One region of the Arenibacter antarcticus genome, then DNA from elsewhere that is predicted to be linked to it. Evidence: riboswitches for the same ligand, from Rfam matches in the RefSeq annotation. Region 1 holds a riboswitch; the other holds the start of a gene.
The links. Region 1 has a riboswitch for cobalamin ahead of KCTC52924_RS00310 (TonB-dependent siderophore receptor). Riboswitches for the same ligand answer to the same signal wherever they lie in the genome.
Positions count from the first base shown of each region.

Region 1 (10,080 bases):
ATCAGTTTAATGATGCCGATCTTATCAGTTATTTTTCAGATAAAACACAAAAGGATTCCCCAATAAATACCTTGGGCCTAAATAAGGTGTACATACTTGCCACTGGAAGTAGCGCTTCTTCCAGCGAATTGGTAATGAACGGTTTGGCGCCTTATATTGACGTAATCCACATAGGATCTACCACTACTGGGAAAAACGAATTTTCCGTCACCTTTGTAGATGATATAGACAACGGGAATGTATATGATCCAAGTAGGGAAGATAAAATAAATCCGGATAACCAGTGGGCCATTCAGCCACTGATCGGAAGAAATGAAAATTCAGCTGGATTTTCAGACTATACAGAAGGACTTGCACCCGACATCGATCTGGAGGAAGACTTGTCTAACCTAGGAATTTTGGGAAACATTGAAGAACCACTGTTGAAAAAAGCCATTTCAGAAATTACGGGTGTAACCGCAAAAATGGATTTTACCGTCCATATTCCCGTAAAATTAATTACAAGCTCCAAAATGTTCACTAAAATAAAGGATAATATGTATATGGATATTAAAAATCCATTGCCCCTTAACAAAGAATAATACAGGATAAAGGCGAAAGTACTTAATAATATTAAAATTTATCCTTGCTTTACCGTCATAACCCACTGAATATGAAAAAAATACTAGCTCTATTATTCGTTGCCACAACACTTTCTTGCTCGGACAAGGATGATGATGCCTTTACCTACCCCAAGGAGACAGAGGTCCAAAACTTTATGTGGCAGGGCTTAAATCAATGGTACTTTTGGCAGGCAGATGCACCAAACCTTGGCGACAACAGATTTGCCACCAATGAGGAATATGTAGCCTACCTAGAAAAATACACAGACCCAGAGGAGTTCTTTTACCAGACCTGCTATAAGCACAGCAATATTGTAGGCACTGACAATGCTATAGATCGTTTTAGTTTTCTGAATAACGATTATAGAACCTTGGTAAACTCTTTGAACGGAATTTCCAAAAGCAACGGAATGGAATTTGGGTTGGTACGTTACGAAGGAAGTTCTAATATTTTTGGCTATGTGCGTTATATCATTCCCAATTCAGATGCTGCTAACAAGGATATTTCTAGAGGAGAAATTTTTAACCGGGTAAATGGAAATACGCTCACGGAAAGCAATTATGTAGGGCTCCTTTTTGGCAACAACGATTCCTATACCCTTGGCATGGCCGATATTTCAGGAACAGTGATCACAGATAATAACAAAGAAGTAACCCTTATCAAACAAGAAGGTATGGTAGAAAATCCAATTTTGGTAGCCAAAACAGTTGAAGTTAACGGCACCAAAATTGCTTACCTTATGTACAACGGATTTACCAATGGATTTAATGAGCAATTAAATACCGCCTTTGGCCAGTTTAAATCGGAAGGCGCAACAGAATTGGTTGTAGATCTTCGTTATAATCCTGGAGGGTCTGTAAATAGCTCGAGATTATTGGCCAGTATGATCTACAGCACCAATACCAGCGAACTTTATATTAGGCAACGTTGGAACGACAAAATACAATCCAGTTTTAAAAAGGGGCAATTAGAGGATTATTTTGCTTCCAAAACAGATAAAGGGACCGCCATTAATACCTTAAGTCTTAACAAAGTATACGTCTTGGCTTCGGGAAGTTCTGCCAGCGCCAGTGAACTGCTAATGAACGGACTTGCACCTTATATGAATGTTTTTCATATAGGGGAAAGGACCAGAGGTAAGAATGAGTTTTCTGTCACCATGGTAGATGATATAGACAACGATTATATCTATAGTCCCGCTAGAGAAAACAAAATTAACCCGAGTAACAAATGGGCCATGCAACCCCTAATGGGACGTAATGAAAACGCTGCAGGTTTCTCGGACTACACTAAAGGCTTGGCTCCCAATATAGCACTTAAGGAAGATATTTCTAACTTAGGAGTACTGGGAGATCCCAACGAAGCACTTTTCGCAAGGGCAATACAAGATATCACAGGGACTACCGCCAAACGAGATTTCACGGTTCAAATGCCAGTAGAGGAAGTCTCTAATTCCAAACTATTTACCCCTATAAAAGACAATATGTATTTGGACAAGGTAGAAGCCTTGCCACTTCCATAAAAGCAGTCAAAAAACAATGGGCCCGTTATATTGTTTGTTCAATATAACGGGCCCATTGTTTATCCATCTAAATGCGGAAAATGGTATTAGGTCAGGGGTACTTCCTTACCCATATTTCAAAAAAAAAACCTTTACAAACTAAGGTTTAGACCCAATCTAATATTTCTTCCTTTAGTAGTAAGTCCAAATATTTCCGTGTACTGCTCATTTAAAAGGTTACTCGCATTCAAGAAAAAGGTCAATTTGTTTTCCAACACTTGGTGCGCAATATAAAAGTCTAAAACCGAGTAGGAATCCAAGTCAACATCCACAGATGGGAAGGCACCAAAATCGGTATCCTTGCGTTTTCCCGTCATGGAAAAGTTTACACTTGCATTAGTACGTTTAGAAAAATCATACCCTAAAAATGCATTTACCCTATGTTTTGGCAACCTAATAGCATTATCACCTTCCCGTTCCGTAAACGTATAGTTTGCCCCTATAGTAAAACTACTTACTGGCATCCATTCTAGCTCTACTTCTACTCCACTGGCATCAATGGTGTTTTCTGAATTATCATAACCATTGGCACCGTAAAAAACAAAGTTTTTTTCCTTTCTATTAAAATAAAGCGCGCTAAACCGAATATCATTTTTTGTCATATATTCTAGGCCACCTTCTATGGTCTGATTTTCTTCAGGTTCTAAATCTGGATTGGCACCAAAGTTCCCAAACAATTGATTTAAACTAGGGGTTATATAGGATGTGGCATAGGACCCCATTAACTTTACATAACCGTTAGATTTTTTAATGACAAAGGAGGGATTCACATTATAAACAAAATGCGACCCGTATTCAGAATGATTATTAGCCCGCATACCGGTGTTTAGGTTTAAACCAAAATCTGAAACGTAAACCACATTTACATATGGATCTACAATAGTGTAATCTTGGACTTCCGCATATTCCGTTTCGTCATGTATATAGTTTAAACCCAAAATAGTGTATAACTTATCATTCAAGCTATACTTATTGTAAAGATCTACTACCCTATTTTTCCCTTCATAAATAGCAGGATAGGAATCTTTGCTTTCAGAGATATATTCGCTAATGGCAGTATTTAAAACCAAAGATCCGTTGTTGTATTTATATTCAGTAGATAATCCTACTCTTTTTTGATCACTGAGGTACTCATAGGGAGCATCATACATACCAAAAGATTCATCAAACTGTGCCCTCATATTGGTCTGGTTGCCATATATACCAACCTTTAATCTTTCAGAAAAAGCATACCCCAATTTTATATCCGTACTATAACTGGAGTAATCGTCATTCTCGTTGGTAGGGGTAACCAGTGCAGACAATCCGTCTGAATATCGATTTGAAAATCCCACATTGTAGGTAAACTTGTCTAAGGTACCGTTCACGGAAACACTATTGGAAAAATCAGCTATGTTATAATTTTGATCGTCAGTAGTATGGTTTGTACCGATACTCGATTGAAAATTACCGGAAATTTTATTTTCTGACGATTTTTTTGTCGTGATATTTATAACTGCAGTCGCTGCATTAGTACCGTATAGGGTACTTGCGGCTCCTTTAATAATTTCTATAGATGCTACGTTGGCAGTGGAAAGTAATCGTAAATCGTATTCCTGATTTACCAATGAGGGGTCGGATATCCGAACGCCATCTACTAACACCAAAACTTGTCTACCTCTACCCCCTCGGGCATAAACTCCCAAAACAGTACCTTCCCTGCTATTGCTCCCCGCTATAGAAAACCCACTTTGTGCATTGATTATTTCTGCAATGGTCTTTCCTTGATTTCTTTTAATATCTTCCGCGGTAATCTTAATTACAGTTTTACCGGAATTCTCCCTTTTCAATTCAAAACGGGAATCACTAACTACAACTTCGTCCAGTTGTTGAACATAAGCCTCGTCATCTTGTGCTACAACACCGGTGCAAATCATTATAGTTGCACACAAACCAATAAATTTTTTGTTCATTTTCGTTTAATTCAATAAACGGGAAAGTAGTATGTATGTACCCATACGCAAACCTTTGTCCCGAAAGTTTAACACTATTATTTTTTTGAAATTGGCAGGTCTCCTGACTTGCGTACCGTCATTTACCTTCCCACCCAAACGTATAGGTAGTGGTATTTTGAAGTAATGACAGCCATCCGTCGCAAAACGGACAAAGCTTACAGTTGCGGGAACAGTTTCGGATTTTAACCGAATTCCCATTTAATCCTTTCCTCCTTTTAAAAGAGAAATAGAAACCAGATTCAGCGCGAAATTAGTGCTAATTTTTAAATTAGAGGAGTAGGTTTTGAGTTTCCTGATTTTAATATTGGGCGTTCCCCTATCGGGTCGCTCTTTCCGCTATAACTTTTTTGGTTCTTGCCATACACTATTTTTATTGGTTAAAACTATGATTCATACGCACAAAACCATGCAGGACCAAGATTCACTAATATCAAAAAAGGTTGCCGCTGCAATAGCTAACGCGGAAAAAAGTATTGAGATATGAGGTTTGAGATTCAGCGGTCAGAGAACACGACCTTTATTCAACAATAATTCCAAAGTCGGTGATTAAGTGAAAGGTTCAGATTATGATTATATATACGTTAGGCATTCTTTCTGGTAGAACACAAGTAACTTCTCTCTAAAGCCGATAACCGAATGAAAATGGACTCCTACTATTAGGGTAATATTCAGTTGTCACCTACCTATATACCGTAGTTCATGTGCAAATTATCATCTTCAGACTTTTGTCTAACCCCATCATTGGATTGTAAAACGATTATTGTCAAAGTGCCCAGATCAAAGAATTTAATACTACTTTTGAACCCATAAAACAAAAAATACCTTTTGAAAAGATCAATTTACTTGCTTCTACTTTTAGCTTTTTTATCCTGTAAACAGGACAAAAAAGTGAGTATTCCTACCGCGGAGCAGGCCACGCCCATAAACATAGAATACGCCAAAGGATTTACCGTAGAGAAATTATCTAATGGACTAACCATCATCAAAATAAGCTCGCCCTGGCCCAATTCTGAAGCGGCTTTCACCTATGCGCTTGTTCCAAAAGACAAATTGGACTCTATTACTTTAGATAAAGATGCGTACCAAGCCATAATTGGGGTGCCCGTTGAAAATATCGTGCTAACTTCCACTACCCATATTCCAGCTTTGGAAGCCTTGGGCCAAACAGACAAACTTATAGGATTTCCCGATACAAAATATATCTCTTCCAAAAAAACAAGGGAACGTATAGATGCAGGATATGTTGAGGAATTGGGGAGAAATGAAGCCTTAAATACGGAAATGGCGATCGCCCTTAATCCAGACTTAGTGGTAGGTTTTGGAATCAACAATGAGAACAAGGCCTATGAAACCATTCAAAGGGCAGGTATACCTGTTGTTTACAATGGGGAGTGGACAGAAGAAACGCCGCTGGGCAAAGCGGAGTGGATCAAATTTTTTGGGCCATTTTTTCAACAGGAAGCAAAGGCAGATTCCATCTTCTCAAGCATTGCAAAGAGTTATAACGAAACCAAACTTCTGGCGCAAAAAGCTAAAGAGCGACCTACTGTATTGAGCGGAGCACTTTATAAGGATATCTGGTATCTGCCCGGTGGTAAGAGTTGGGGGGCGCAATTTATGGCGGATGCCAACACTGATTACCTCTGGAAGGAATCTCAAGAGACCGGAAGCCTCTCCCTGAGTTTGGAGAGTGTGCTGGAAAAAGGACATAATGCTGATTATTGGATATCCCCCTCCCAGTTTACAAATTATAAAGAGATGGAAGCAAGTAACCGACATTACTCGCAATTTTCCCCTTTTAAAAATAAAAAGATATATACCTATGCCAATACCAAAGGAGCTACGGAAGGGATGCTTTATTTTGAATTGGCACCCAACAGGCCAGATCTGGTTCTAAAAGATCTGATCCATATTTTTCATCCGGAACTACTTCCCAATCATAACCCAGTTTTCTTTAAACCCTTGGATTAAGTGCCGCGCTCAAAATCATATGGTCTATATTTCGTACTGCTTATTGCAGTATTGTTAGCCTGTTTTTTGGTGAATATTAGCTTGGGATCGGTTTCCATTCCCTTTAAGGAGGTAGTCAATGCTATTTTAGGAAATGCAACCGAAAGAGGTTCTTGGGCCTATATAATTTGGGACTATAGAATTCCAAAAGCTCTGACGGCTATTCTTGTAGGTAGCGGACTTGCATTGAGCGGCTTACTTATGCAAACCTTATTCCGGAACCCTTTAGCCGGACCTTTTGTCCTTGGGATAAGCTCTGGCGCTAGTTTGGGTGCTGCCATACTAATTATGGGAGCCTCGCTGTTCAATGGTGTAGTTGCCTTTGGTATGGTAAACGATATCTCTCTGGCCCTAGCGTCTAGTATAGGTAGTTTTGTAGTGCTCTTAGCCGTTATGGTAGTTGCTACTAGGGTAAAGGACACCATGGCGCTACTTATTATAGGTCTTATGTTCGGAAGTCTTACCGCGGCTCTGGTCAGTGTGCTCTCTTACTTTTCCACGGCCGAAAAATTACAACAATACATTTATTGGTCTTTTGGGAGTTTGGGCAATCTTTCTTGGCAGCAATTATTAATACTATTTTCGCTTACAGCTGTCGGACTGGCCATAAGCATTCTTTCCATAAAGCCCCTAAACTCCCTGCTATTGGGCGAGAACTATGCAAAAAGCATGGGGGTAAATATTAAACGATCCCGTTATTCCATTATTTTGGCTACCGGACTCCTAGCCGGTGGAGCAACCGCTTTTGCAGGTCCAATAGCATTTATTGGTTTGGCCGTACCCCATTTAACGCGACAAATTTTTAATACTACTGACCATAAGATCTTGCTCCCCGCCGTATTGGTCTATGGTGCCATATTAATGCTGATATGCGACACTATTGCTCAATGGCCCTCTTCGGAAAATGTACTGCCCATTAATGCCATTACCTCCATTATAGGTGCCCCAGTAGTGATTTGGTTATTAGTCAGGAAACGAAAAATGGTGTTTTAATAGGCAGTTGTAACCAATAGGTTGTATACGAACTGTAAGTCTAGTTTATTTAATAGTCCTGTAACCTTCCATCAGAACACAGGCACCTTTAAAATGATGTCAAGATAAACCATTACTGAGTTTTGGATATTATCTAGATGTTTAGGGGGTTGTCTAAAGCCAGCACCTTAGTTGTAGCAATACCACGGTTTATAAGCCGTGGCCATCAAAAGTTTTTACGCCAAGTGATTCAGGGAAGGCAAAATGCACTAAAATGCACAGTTTACAGTATTTTTGAAACCAATTAAATAACTTAGCCCCAAAATCAATAGTCATCAGCAGCACCCAGGAACATACCGCATTAACAATCAGAAATCTCAGTATCGGATATACCGCTAAAAAGCAGTACAATGTGGTGGCCGATAATATTAATTTTTCTGTAGAAAAAGGAGAATTGGTGGCAATCATAGGGGTGAATGGAATTGGGAAATCCACTTTATTAAGGACCCTGGGAAATGTCCAATCCAAAATTTCCGGTAGCATTCTATTAAACAACCACCCTTTGGAAAAGCTTTCCAACCTAGCTCTAGCCACCGAAATTAGCGTGGTATTGACTGAACCGATAGCCTCCAAAAACTTAACGGTCATAGAACTGGTTAGCCTCGGTAGACAACCTTATACCAATTGGATCGGTACACTAAGCGAAAAGGATAAACAGAAAATAAAATCTGCCATGGAGATGGTAGATCTCACCCAATTGCAACACAAAAAATGTTATGAGTTAAGCGACGGACAACTTCAAAAAGTAATGATCGCTAGGGCCTTATCACAGGACACATCTATAATTTTAATGGACGAGCCCACCTCTCATTTGGATCTATATCACAAAGTACAAATCCTGAAATTACTGCAAAACATTGCCCATAAGACCAAAAAGACCATACTATTTACTACTCATGAAATTGAAATCGCCATACAACTGTGTGATAAAATACTTATTTTAGAACACGGTAAGAGCAGTTTTGGGGAACCTTGCGAATTGATTATCAACAAAAATTTCGACAATCTCTTTCCTTCGGATACCATAACGTTCGATGGCTCTACAGGGGCTTTTAGAGTGAATAAATAAAATATAACTTTATATTTTTCCAGATCCCAAGGAGAGTTGAATTGAACAATCCCAAGTGTATCCGTAGGGGAATCTTTAAATTAAATCCATACCTAATCTAAACCTAATCTATTATCTTTACCTAAAGATCTATTATAAATGAGCGAACTTCTTGTAACTGTTGTCATTGCCCTTGTTTGTTTGGGAGTAGGCTACTTTTTAGGGAATTATATCCAAGGGTTAAAGACAAAATCCGAACAGAGTGCGCTGTTGGAACGCGAACAACAATTACGCTATAATATTGCTGCCTTGGAACAGCACTTGGAGAAGGCAGTAACCGATAAAAATGAGCTCCACATAGCTACAGAATCTGACAAGAGTCAACTGCGATTGGAAAAGGAAAATTTGGGAAACCAGATTACACGGTATCAGGCCGATATGGAAAATCTTCAAGCAAAAAACAGGGAACAGAAGGAAGAAGTAGAGAAACTACAGGAAAAGTTCACCAAAGAGTTCGAAAACCTAGCCAATAAGATTCTAGATGAAAAGAGCATTAAGTTTACCGAGCAGAACCGGGAAAATATCAAGCACATTCTAACCCCTTTACAGGAGAAAATAATACTGTTCGAGAAAAAGGTAGAAGACAGCCAAAAGGAAAGTGTGGGGATGCATTCTGCTCTTAAAGAGCAATTGGCCAACTTGCAGATCCAGAACCTAAAAATCACCCAAGAGGCAGAAAACCTGACAAAAGCCTTAAAAGGGGATAGCAAAATGCAAGGTAATTGGGGCGAATTGGTATTGGAACGTGTATTGGAAAAATCGGGGCTGGAAAAAGATCGGGAATATTCCGTACAACAAAGCTTTACCCGACAGGATGGCACTAGGGTATTACCAGATGTAATCATCAATTTGCCCGATGGAAAAAAAATGATCGTGGATTCCAAGGTGTCCCTCACCGATTACGAACGCTATGTAAATGCTGAAGACGAGTTAAAGGACAAATTCCTAAAAGACCATGTCAATTCGCTCCGTAGACATGTAGACCAGCTTTCCGCTAAAAAGTATGAGGACCTTTATGAAATGGAAAGTCCCGATTTTGTTTTGATGTTTGTCCCTATAGAGCCCGCTTTCGCCATCGCTATTAATCACGACAACGCCTTATACAACAAGGCATTTGAACAAAATATTATTATCGTAACCCCTTCTACCCTCTTGGCCACGCTGCGCACTATAGACAGCATGTGGAATAACGAAAAACAACAGCGTAACGCCATTGAAATCGCTAGACAAGCTGGAGCTTTGTACGATAAGTTTGAAGGCTTCGTTGGGGATTTAATGAAGGTTGGAAAAAAAATGGACGAGGCCAAGACCGAGTATAAAGGTGCCATGAATAAATTGACAGAGGGAAGGGGAAATATTGTCAGCAGTATAGAAAAGTTAAAAAAAATGGGGGCTAAAGCAAAAAAATCCATTCCCGAAACCATATTAAAAAGAGCCGTTGAGCATGACGAAGATGAAGATATTGACCATGATAGGGCCGGGGTATTACCCCTGCGTTAATTCAATTAAAATAATAGTATGAAATGAGCATGACCGTTAAAAACAATAAATATCTAAAGATGAAAAAAGCATTGGGCTTAATTGTATTGTCTCTTATTTTAATCATTACATCTTACTTTCTCTTTGTTTACTATGTACCATACAGCAAAGGGATTCGCACTGGCGAACTAATTAAAATAAGCAACAAGGGCGTTCTTGTTAAAACTTGGGAAGGAGAAATTAGTCAAGGGATGTCCGGGGCACAAATATTTTCATTTTCAGTTACCGACCGT
Region 1 is NZ_CP166679.1:60,487-70,566, forward strand. Features, by position in the region: gene KCTC52924_RS00300 (S41 family peptidase) at 1-581, shown strand, start outside; gene KCTC52924_RS00305 (S41 family peptidase) at 653-2,125, shown strand; gene KCTC52924_RS00310 (TonB-dependent siderophore receptor) at 2,257-4,116, opposite strand; cobalamin riboswitch at 4,192-4,411, opposite strand; gene KCTC52924_RS00315 (ABC transporter substrate-binding protein) at 4,984-6,129, shown strand; gene KCTC52924_RS00320 (iron ABC transporter permease) at 6,130-7,161, shown strand; gene KCTC52924_RS00325 (ABC transporter ATP-binding protein) at 7,556-8,269, shown strand; gene rmuC (DNA recombination protein RmuC) at 8,408-9,808, shown strand; gene KCTC52924_RS00335 (6-phosphogluconate dehydrogenase) at 9,868-10,080, shown strand, end outside.

Region 2 (10,080 bases), 1.7 Mb from region 1:
AAAAGCGTATACTCCATTATTGTCAGCATCGTTTAAACGGTATTGAAGTTCTTTGCCTTTATCTAGATTGGTCATATTAAACCAAGCGTTTTGGTGTGCCCAGATCCCTGCATCATCTGTATTAGGTGATAACACCTGTTGTAGTTTGTTTTTCCGGTCTGCTGTGTTTAGTGTTATCTGGTCGTAACGTGGTTCAACATTTTGTTTGTTTGGAATCACCCAAATCTGTAAAAACTTTACCGGCTTGTCCGGGTTGTTGTTGTATTCAGAATGCATTACTCCTGTACCAGCACTCATGACTTGAATGTCTCCTGATCTAATTATGGTTTCATTCCCCATATTATCTTGATGTTTTAAATCGCCTTCTAGGGGAATAGAAACAATTTCCATATCTCTATGAGGATGCGTTCCAAAACCTCTACTTTCTGAAACGGTATCATCGTTAAGTACTCGTAATACTCCGAAATTCATCCTTTCTGGGTCCTGGTAATTTGCAAAACTGAAGGTGTGTCTAGATTTTAGCCAACCGTGATCTGCATTTCCTCTTGTGTCTGATTTGTGAAGTACTGTTTTCATATTTTTTCACTTTTTTTTGTTGAAATATTATATACTGAACCTCCTTTTAACGTAATTGCACTTCCTGCAACTGCTTTTATTAAAAAGCCTTTACGTTTCTTAATGGATTCGTTTGGTATTTAATACGCTAATCTCATGCCAAACTCATAAATTGCTTAAATTCAGGCTATTGTATATTATTTTGGTAATTTTTTATTCTATTTTATAAGAAATTTCTATTATATGAGAAATATATTTGTATTTTGAGAGGGTGTTTAAAAAAAATTTAAGGGATGATACCAGAGTCGGAAGTAAAAGAATGGTTAGTTGAGACCTTGCCTTATGAAGTCATGTGGATGAACCAAGAAGGAGCTATTGTATATGCCAATACAAAATTTTGTAATCGTGTAGGTTATAAAAAGTCGGAAATACTAAAGCTTTCCATCTTTGATATTAATACCACGGCAACTAAAGAAAGCTGGAGGGACCATTGGGACCTAGTAAAATCTGACCGCACACATTACTTTAAAGCTACTCACAAGAATAGAGGAGGGAAGTTTTATGAAGTTGAGGTTTATGCTCAATTTTTCTCAAATAATAGAAAAAATTTAATATGTGCTATTGTAAATGATATTACGGACTCTAGCTTTTATAAAAATCTATTAGATAAGACGGAAACCATTGCTAATGTTGGGGGTTGGAAATTAAACTTACAAGATGGTTCGTTAATAACGACCACAGAGGCATTAAAAATATTTGATGCACAGGGTACTGAAGCGCTGGCCCCAGCAAATATAATCCATAGTTTTAAGGATAGCGAAAAAGTAAAAAGTCTTTTACGTGGTGTTATGAGAAAGGCCGCTTCTTATGATGTAGTATTGGAAACAAATGAAAATCCCTCTAGATTTATCAGAGCAGTAGCAAAACCTGTTTTAAAAGGCGATATGGTCTACAAAATACTAGGTGTTTATCAAGATGTAACGGAACAACAACGCAAAGAAAACGCGCTTCATTTATATAAGGCAGTAATCGATAATGCAGAGGATTTAATTTATGTATTAAATAGAAAAGGTGAATTCTTTCATTATAGTGAATCGGTCATAAAACAATTAGGCTATAGAAAAAAGGAGCTAGATAATGCCACTATTTATGATATAGACCCATCGGTAACGAAAGAGTGGTGGGCTTCGCATTTCAATGAAATTGTAGAGAAAGGTTCTTTGCGTTTTGAGTGGTTGGTTGTCCGAAAAGACGGCACAAAATTTCCTGTAGATATTACCGCCAATCATTTACGTTTTAATAATGAAGATTATAATTGTGCAGTAATTAGAAATGTTACGGATCGAAAAAAGCGTGATCTAAAGCTGTATGAGGCTTTAGAGGAAATTAAATCATTAAAAGATCGCCTTGAAATTGAAAACGAATATTTGCAAGAAGAAATAAGTCATAAAATAAATGCCGATAACATTGTTTGTAGGAGTGAGGTTTATGCAAAAGTACTAGAACAAGTAAATCTGGTAGCACCAACAGACACTACGGTTTTAATTACAGGAGAATCTGGAACAGGCAAAGAATTATTAGCAATTGCGTTGCATACCAATAGTCTACGAAAAAATAGACCACTCATAAAAGTTAATTGTGCCACTTTGCCGAAAGAACTTATCGAGAGCGAATTGTTTGGTCATAAAAAAGGGGCTTTTACAGGTGCCGTAGTAGACAAGCTTGGTAAATTTACCTTGGCAGATGGGGGGACTATTTTTCTTGATGAAATTGGTGAGATGCCAATAGATTTACAATCTAAATTATTGCGTGTTTTACAAGAAGGTGAATTTGACGAATTAGGTGGTTCAAAAACCATTAAAGTAGATGTACGAGTTATTGCTGCTACAAACCGAAAACTTGAGGAAATGATAAAAGAGGGTACTTTTAGAGAAGACCTTTATTATAGATTGAATGTATTTCCAATATACAATATTCCACTTCGAGATCGGAAAGAAGATATTCCCCTACTTGCGCAATTCTTTCTAGAGAAATATTCATCCAAAGCAGGGAAATCCTTTAAACGATTGGCTAAAAAAACAGTGGATGCTCTAATAGCCTATAATTTTCCAGGAAATATTAGAGAGTTAGAGAATTTAATTGAGCGCGCTGTTATCGTAGAAAGTGGTACAACATTAAATACGGGGAGTTGGATGCCTACAGAATCAAGAACTATCAATGAGACGGAACTTCTAACCTTCGAGGAGGTTCAAAGGCAGCATATCATCACTATTTTGAAGCACACCAAAGGGAAAGTAAGTGGTGTAAATGGAGCTGCCGGCATCCTTGATATGAATGCAAAAACCTTGTTTGCCAGGATGAATAAACTTGGTATTAAGAAGGAGACAATTTTTAGGGATTAAAATTCTGAAAACCAAATCGTAATTTATTATGGTTTTAACAAAAAATAGGAGCTTCAATTTCCAAATTGAAGCTCCTATACATAATATAACCAACGGAGCGGTTTTCTCTCTGATTGAGATGTTAAGTTTTAATGAAACACTGGAGCTGCTGGGAAATAATAACCCTCATAACTATTGGTCTTTTCTAGGTTACCAGAATCCGCATTGTAAAAATGAAGTTTATTATAGCTGAAGTTTTCTCCCCAGCCGTCGCGTACAGTTCGAACTATCAATTGGCCTGTATCAGGATTAAATCCAAGTCCAGTACCATAGAGCACCTCAGTATCCGGCAGTTTGATAAATGGTTCTTTTAATGAAACGAGTTCATCTTTATAGCGATAAATTTCATTTCCCCCACTAAAGGATCCGTTTTTAGCTATAAATACAGCGTTAGCACTGGCAGTTATGGAAGCGGGATGCCATGCTCCCCAACTACTGTTCGCTTTAAACCCTAGCTCTATTTCTTCAATTTCAAGCGTACTAGGATTAATTTTAACCAATTTAGTGCCCCCTGCTACCCAAATAGTATTGTCTTGAGTTTTTGCAAAACCTACAGCCATTCCGGGAATACGTTTTACTACTTCATAATTTGAGGCATTTAGAATAATTGCACCTTCTCTTTGGGATAAAACAAATATGTAGTCACCCGCTTTTGTCATATCTCCGATCTGCCCTGAAATTCCGGGTATAGTACCTTCAATTGCAAGGGTTTCAAGATCTATTTTGTGAATTCCATTGCTAGAACTTAACAACCCTTTGGTCTCTGAAATCCCTAAGAATGCTCGCCAATTATTTCCTGATTGAGATGGAATTCTTTGTTCTTCTAATAGGGAATAAGCATCAGAAACCACAACAGGACCTCCTGACTTACTAACCAGATATAACTTTTCATTAAACACGGTTCCAAACCCTAAGGTCGAATTTAACGGATATAAATCTTTAGTCGGATTTGTTTTCACAAAAACACTGTCTTCTATTTTTTGGGTGTCATAGCGGTAAAAGCCTACCGTCCCAGTACCATGCCCAAACCAGCCTTCATTAATCAGGTAAAACCCGTGTTCAAAAGCTCCCCAGGTGTGAATGTCGTACGTTAGGGAAGCTTCACCCCCTTCATTTTTCACCTCAAGACTTATTTGATTTGTTCCCCGCGCTTCAGGAGTAAAAATATATGTTGAATCGTTGCTAACTATTTCTCCGTCTACGATCCATTCAAAAATAGAATTCTTAGAATTACTTAATTTAGGGCTCAACAAAAGGTGTTCGCCCATGGTTATGGTATCTTGTAAATGTTGTGCGCCATCAATTGAAGGCGGATTTATACCCAACTCATCATCCGTGCTACATCCAATTATTAGGCTCGCAAAAACAATACTTATTAGGAATTTAAAAGAATAAAAATTATGCTTCATTTTAATTTATTTTAGATGATTATTTTTCAAGTAGACTTAAATCAGCAACACCAGTAATTTCGGTCGACAATTCTCCCAGCCAGCCCATATTGACCTGTACCCCTGTTTGAATCTTTATAAAATCAATTCCACTTAAATAAACGGCATTACCCTTTTCATCTATTGCATCGGCCAAATCTATTTGGTCTCCACCGCTGGTATTATCAGCATAACCGTATTCAAATGGCTTACTGGTGATATAAGAAGGATTACTCATATCGATATTGCTATCTGACAATAAAGTTCCAGAAATTGAATAGGAGTCTTCTATAATCCACTCTGGATAATATGCTTGCTTATGAAATGTGTTTTTCGCAATAAAACCAGTGTTCCCTTTGCTATCCTCCCATGCAACATCTTCTTCAGCCGTTTCTGGTTTAAAATAGGTGATCTTATAAGCTCTGTCTGTGCCTTCTAAAGCATGCGCACTCCCTTTAATTTCATACCAAATGTCATCTGGCAATCCATTGCCATTATCGTCTTGCATTACATAAACAACTCCAGGTTCAGAGAAAGTTGGCATGGCATTGCCATAGATAATTAGATCATTTTTATCTTCTTGATTAATTACGGTGTGATCAAAAGCATAACTTGCAGAGCCTCCCCAGCCTCCCAAGCTCACTAAGCCACGGCCTCCAATAATTCCTTCAGCACTTTCTAAGTTCCCTGGTTTTTTATTGATAAACTGACCGGGAGCTGGCTTATACTCTAAAAGATCAGACACAAAGGCAATACTGGCGTCAGTTATAGGCCTTAATTTAGCGTTAACCTTTATGGTGTATTCATAATTAAACGTACCGGCCTCATTAGAAGCTGCATAGGAAAGGATATAGTCTCCTGAATTTGTAGGTTCAAAAACATACGTATTAGAATTAGCCACAATACTATCTCCCAAAGACCATGTTTCGGCATAAACTGAATTATTTTTATTTGTTGTTGAGAATGTTGTATGCTCTCCAACACTAAGTTCAAGCTCTTTGTCTTGAATAGACATCGCAACTTCAGGCTCTATAAGGTCCATTTTGTCATTTTTAGAACACGACGTCATTAAAAAAGCAACACCAAAAAAGGCCGCGATTAGTTTGTTGTAATTTGTTTTCATTTTTTATTATTTAAGATTTATATTATTCGTGTTTAAAAGCAATATGTGCGGGTATATCACCCGTTTCAACAGACCATTTAAGACCTCCATCTGGAGTAAAACAATAGAGAGTGCCTGGCGTAACGTAATCTTTGGCGTCTGTGATTAAAACGTCCCCTGTTTCGGGATGAACTGCTATGCCATACGGCATTTCAATAAGATCTCTGTAATTTTCAGGAATAAAAGTTGTCTCCAGAAAAGTTTCTGTTCTAGTGTCCAGCATCCGGTATGAAATAGTATAATCTCCAGAAATATAGCTGAACGCTGTACTGTACATATAGGCGATATCATTATGAATGGTTAAATCGCTCACCCCGATATCGAAACTTTTTTTAACAGCTTCAGTTTTGGTGTCGATTACAAATAACTTTGAAGGAATCTCATAATAATCACCCCTCGAAGTCACATATAAGTCTCCTTCGCTATCTATGTTTAAGCGATGAAGGTTTACTGCCACGTCTATACGCTTGGTTTCGGTAAAATTATTGATATCAATTACAGAAATAGTAGATTCATAATCTGGGGGACTGTATCCTCCAGAGTTTGCAACGTAAATTTTACCGTTATACGCCGCAAGTTCTTCCGGTTGTCTGCCAACTTCAACACGACGCGTAATTTTCAGACTGGTGGTATCAATTTCGGCCACAATACCCTTGGGGGCATTGGGATCACCTATGCTCCCTAAATAACTACTTAAATAAGCTTTTCCGTTGTAAAAAGTGATGTGCCTACCATTATCTATGTCAATTTGTTTAATACGGGCACCCGTATCTATATTGAGCACTTCAACTTTGTTAGACGCATTGACAACGACATAAAGTTTTGAGCCATATATTCCCATTGAATTCCCAACATCTCCTAGTCCACCTACCAAGTTTGGATTGGCTTTACTGAATATATTTCTTTTATACGCCCCTGTTTCGTAGTCCATATAATCTAGCGAGGCTTTATTCATAGACATATTTCCTTCATTCAGTAGATAAAAGCCTTTCACTGCACCTAGGGGGTGGTCTGTCCCGCTTTCTCCAGGATGTTGAATATCGTCTTCCACAATGGGATCATCGGTCTGGCAAGAATATATTCCGAAGAAAATCACCAGTAATAAACAAAGTTTTTTTATCATTTTTTTACATTAAAATTCATAATTGAGGCTAAGACGAAATGACCTGCCGGGCATCGGGAAATTCTTTATGACAGCGTATTGCTGGTCTAAAATATTATTGAGTTCGAACCCTAGCTTTAAAGGGTTTTTAAAAACAAATGGAATAGCGTAATTGATCGACATATCATGCGTATACCACGGTTGTAAATAGTTGGAAGGGATGTTGGCTTTTTGGCTATAGCGTTCACCCGTATAAATAAAACTGTAATTGAGAGCGATATCTTTATAATCGACCATCATGCTTACCCCGCCACTATGTATGGGAACATAAGGGATTTGTTGTCCAAAGCTGCTTCCGCCGGGTGTTACATCTATAGATTCCTGAAAAGTATAGGTAAGGATTGTTGTATAATTAATAGTAGCACTAAATTTTCCTGAATTAGTAATTTTGGTTTCTATCCCATTTGTTTCTACTTCCCCAAGATTAAACATCGTCCATCTAAAAAGATTAGTGCCTGGAACTGCCACTATTTTATCGGTAATCCAGATTTTATAGATGTCGCTGGTTATGTTAAAAAACGTTTTACCAAATTCTTTCTGCCAGGAAAATCCCAAATTAATTTGGTCAGTATATTCGGGATCCAAAAATGTATTGCCCACAAAGGTGTAGTACAAGTCATTGAAAGTGGGCATTCTAAAAATATTCTTATAAAACCCACGAATTCTGAAGTCGGGAGAAGCAAAAGGTTGAAAATTAATTAGAAGGGACGGTGAATATTTCTGAAAATCATCTGCGGATTCATAATACTTAACCGATTCATAAATACTGGTACTTAATAGGCTAAGCTGTAGATTGAACCTGTCTAAATCTAAATTAGAAGCCAAGACGTTGAGCAGAGAACTTCTTTTCGGATAGGCAAATCGGTACAGATTGGCCTGCATGGTGTTATGTTGAAAATCAGTAGCAATACTCAAAGTCCAAAACGGTTTTATTTTATAGGTATTAACCAAGGACAGGTAATATTCTTGCTGGTCATATTTATTATCAAGAAATCCTTTTGTAGTCACAATTTCAGGATCCAAATACCTGGAGAAATCTTCAGTGTATTTACCTCGAACTTTAACAGCGTATTGAGGACCAAATCTATGCTTGTAGTCCGCCTGTAAAAAGTTATTTCTATCCCACAATCTTTGTGGACGTTTAAATCTATTGGCCACTATGGCTCCTGGCAAGCCTCTTTCAGAATTGTAATGGTAATACTTTAGGTTCCAGGTATCTTCATTTTTATGTTGTCCATGTAATGAAGCTTCCACGCGAAACGAGGAGATGTCGGCATTGTTTCTAACTGCAATAGTATCATAAATCCCATTGGAGTACTGAAATTTATACTTGCCATGGGCGTTTACCATTTCTGTGCTCAAACGGGCTGAAACCGATTTGTTTATCTTATAATTTACACTCAGTGATGGATTTAATAGGCCAAATGAACCCGTGCGGATTCCTGTTGCTAGATGATAATGCTGCCCGTTTGTAAATTTTGGACTTTTTGTTTTGAGATAGATGGTATTTGCTGAAGCATAGGATTTTGCGGATTGGAGCATTTCGCTACGTTGTCCCTGATAGAGGCTTACTTGCTCCATGTTTTCGAGAGAAAATTTTCCGAGGTCTACTTGGCCGTTCTGTGCATTACCTAACTGAATTCCATCGTAAAAAACACCCGTATGTTGGGAGCCCATACTTCGGACATTAACAGTTTTTATACCCCCAATACCTCCATAATCTTTTAATTGAACTCCACTAAAATACCTTAACGCATCAGCGACGGTTAGACTGTTGAGTTTCTTTAATTTTTCTCCTGAGAGGGATTGAACTGGAGCTGGGGAATTGTGAGCTTCGTGCCTATTTTTGTGGTGAATTAGGATTACTTCATTTAATTTAATAGGGACCAAAGTATCCTTCTTTTGAGCAAAAAGAACAATTGGACAGAGTAACAGTCCAAAAACTAGAATATATATGTATTTACAATACTTCCTCATGATCATAATGGTCATACGAGGAAGAAGAAGAAAGATAAACAGTCCCTTATTATAAAAGAGTTTATATAACTAATCCAAGCTTCAATCCCCGAAAGCCTTAAAGAATTATAAGAAATGGCAGGTGTTCTGACTTGCTTCATCCACCCGGCCTTCCCATCTAAAAAGAAAGTGACCATAATTGGGTTTCAACAAAAAGCTTACAGCTGCGGGACAGTTCTGGATTTTCACCAGATTCCCTTTTAATGCCTACAAAAGTGGGCAACCTTTTCTAAAAAATATTAATCTGCGAAACTAGTAATTCTTTTTAGAATTGCAGGTTTTTAAAAATGTTAATTTTGAAAGTTCCATTTGGAGTACTAAAAGCTGAGCATTTGGGACTAGTATAACTATGAATCTCAGCTAATCAAACAAAAAGGCTTCCAATTTCTTGGAAGCCTTTTTTGATTTGTATTGTTGTTGCGCTTAATGCGTGATTTTAAAAACGGTTCCGTTGAGGTCTTCCGTTACGTAAAGCTCCCCGTTGGGACCTTGGGCCAAACCACAGGGTCTGTATTTTATAGGGCCGCTGGGGTTGGCCAAATCTATTCCGGCGAAGTTGTCGGCGAATATCTCCCAGTCGCCTACCGGCTTCCCATCTTTAAAAGGGGCAAAGGCCACAAAGTATCCTTTTTTTAGTTCAGGAGATTGCCCGTGAAAGGCAATAAAGGCGCCATTTCTATATTTTTCGGGGAACATGGTTCCAGTATAAAACAAAAGGTCGTTGGGTGCCAAATGTGCTGGAAACGCCATAACAGGATCTATGGCTTCTTCGCCTGCCGTTTTTTCTCCGTCACCACCGTATTCCGGGGCGAGCATTTTCTGTTTCTTAAACTGATCATAATAGACGTAGGGCCAACCGGCATCATCGCCTTCATGCAATTCATATAGTACTTCAGCAGGCAGTTCCGCACTGTGCTTTGGGGTATAATGCTCAGGGTAATAATCATGAAAAGCTCCGCGACCATGGACCGCTGCAAACAGGGAGTTGGTCTTAAAATTCCAAGCTGTGGCCACGGCATTTTTAATTCCGGTGGCATATCGTTTTCCATCTGCCAAGGACTGATTTAGCTTGTTGGCATTAAATTGCCAAATTCCGCCAGCGGAATCTAGGATAGTACAGGGCATTATACCCTTGCCAGAACCTTCTTCGCGACAGGAATCGTTCCAAGAGCCTATGGTTACATAAATATTGGATTGGTCATCCATCACAAAAGATTTGGCATTGTCTATGCCTTTGTCCGCCATTCCGTCCACTATCTTTTCGGGATTATCAATATCAATAATTTCTTCTTTCTCGTTTAATTTGTAACGGTAAAT
Region 2 is NZ_CP166679.1:1,738,619-1,748,698, forward strand. Features, by position in the region: gene KCTC52924_RS07175 (pirin family protein) at 1-576, opposite strand, end outside; gene KCTC52924_RS07180 (sigma 54-interacting transcriptional regulator) at 849-2,957, shown strand; gene KCTC52924_RS07185 (DUF5074 domain-containing protein) at 3,086-4,405, opposite strand; gene KCTC52924_RS07190 (hypothetical protein) at 4,425-5,546, opposite strand; gene KCTC52924_RS07195 (YncE family protein) at 5,569-6,708, opposite strand; gene KCTC52924_RS07200 (TonB-dependent siderophore receptor) at 6,718-8,724, opposite strand; cobalamin riboswitch at 8,823-9,006, opposite strand; gene KCTC52924_RS07205 (sorbosone dehydrogenase family protein) at 9,187-10,080, opposite strand, start outside.
Region 2: linked by a shared signal. The riboswitch ahead of KCTC52924_RS07200 (TonB-dependent siderophore receptor) and the one ahead of KCTC52924_RS00310 (TonB-dependent siderophore receptor) in region 1 are both predicted to bind cobalamin.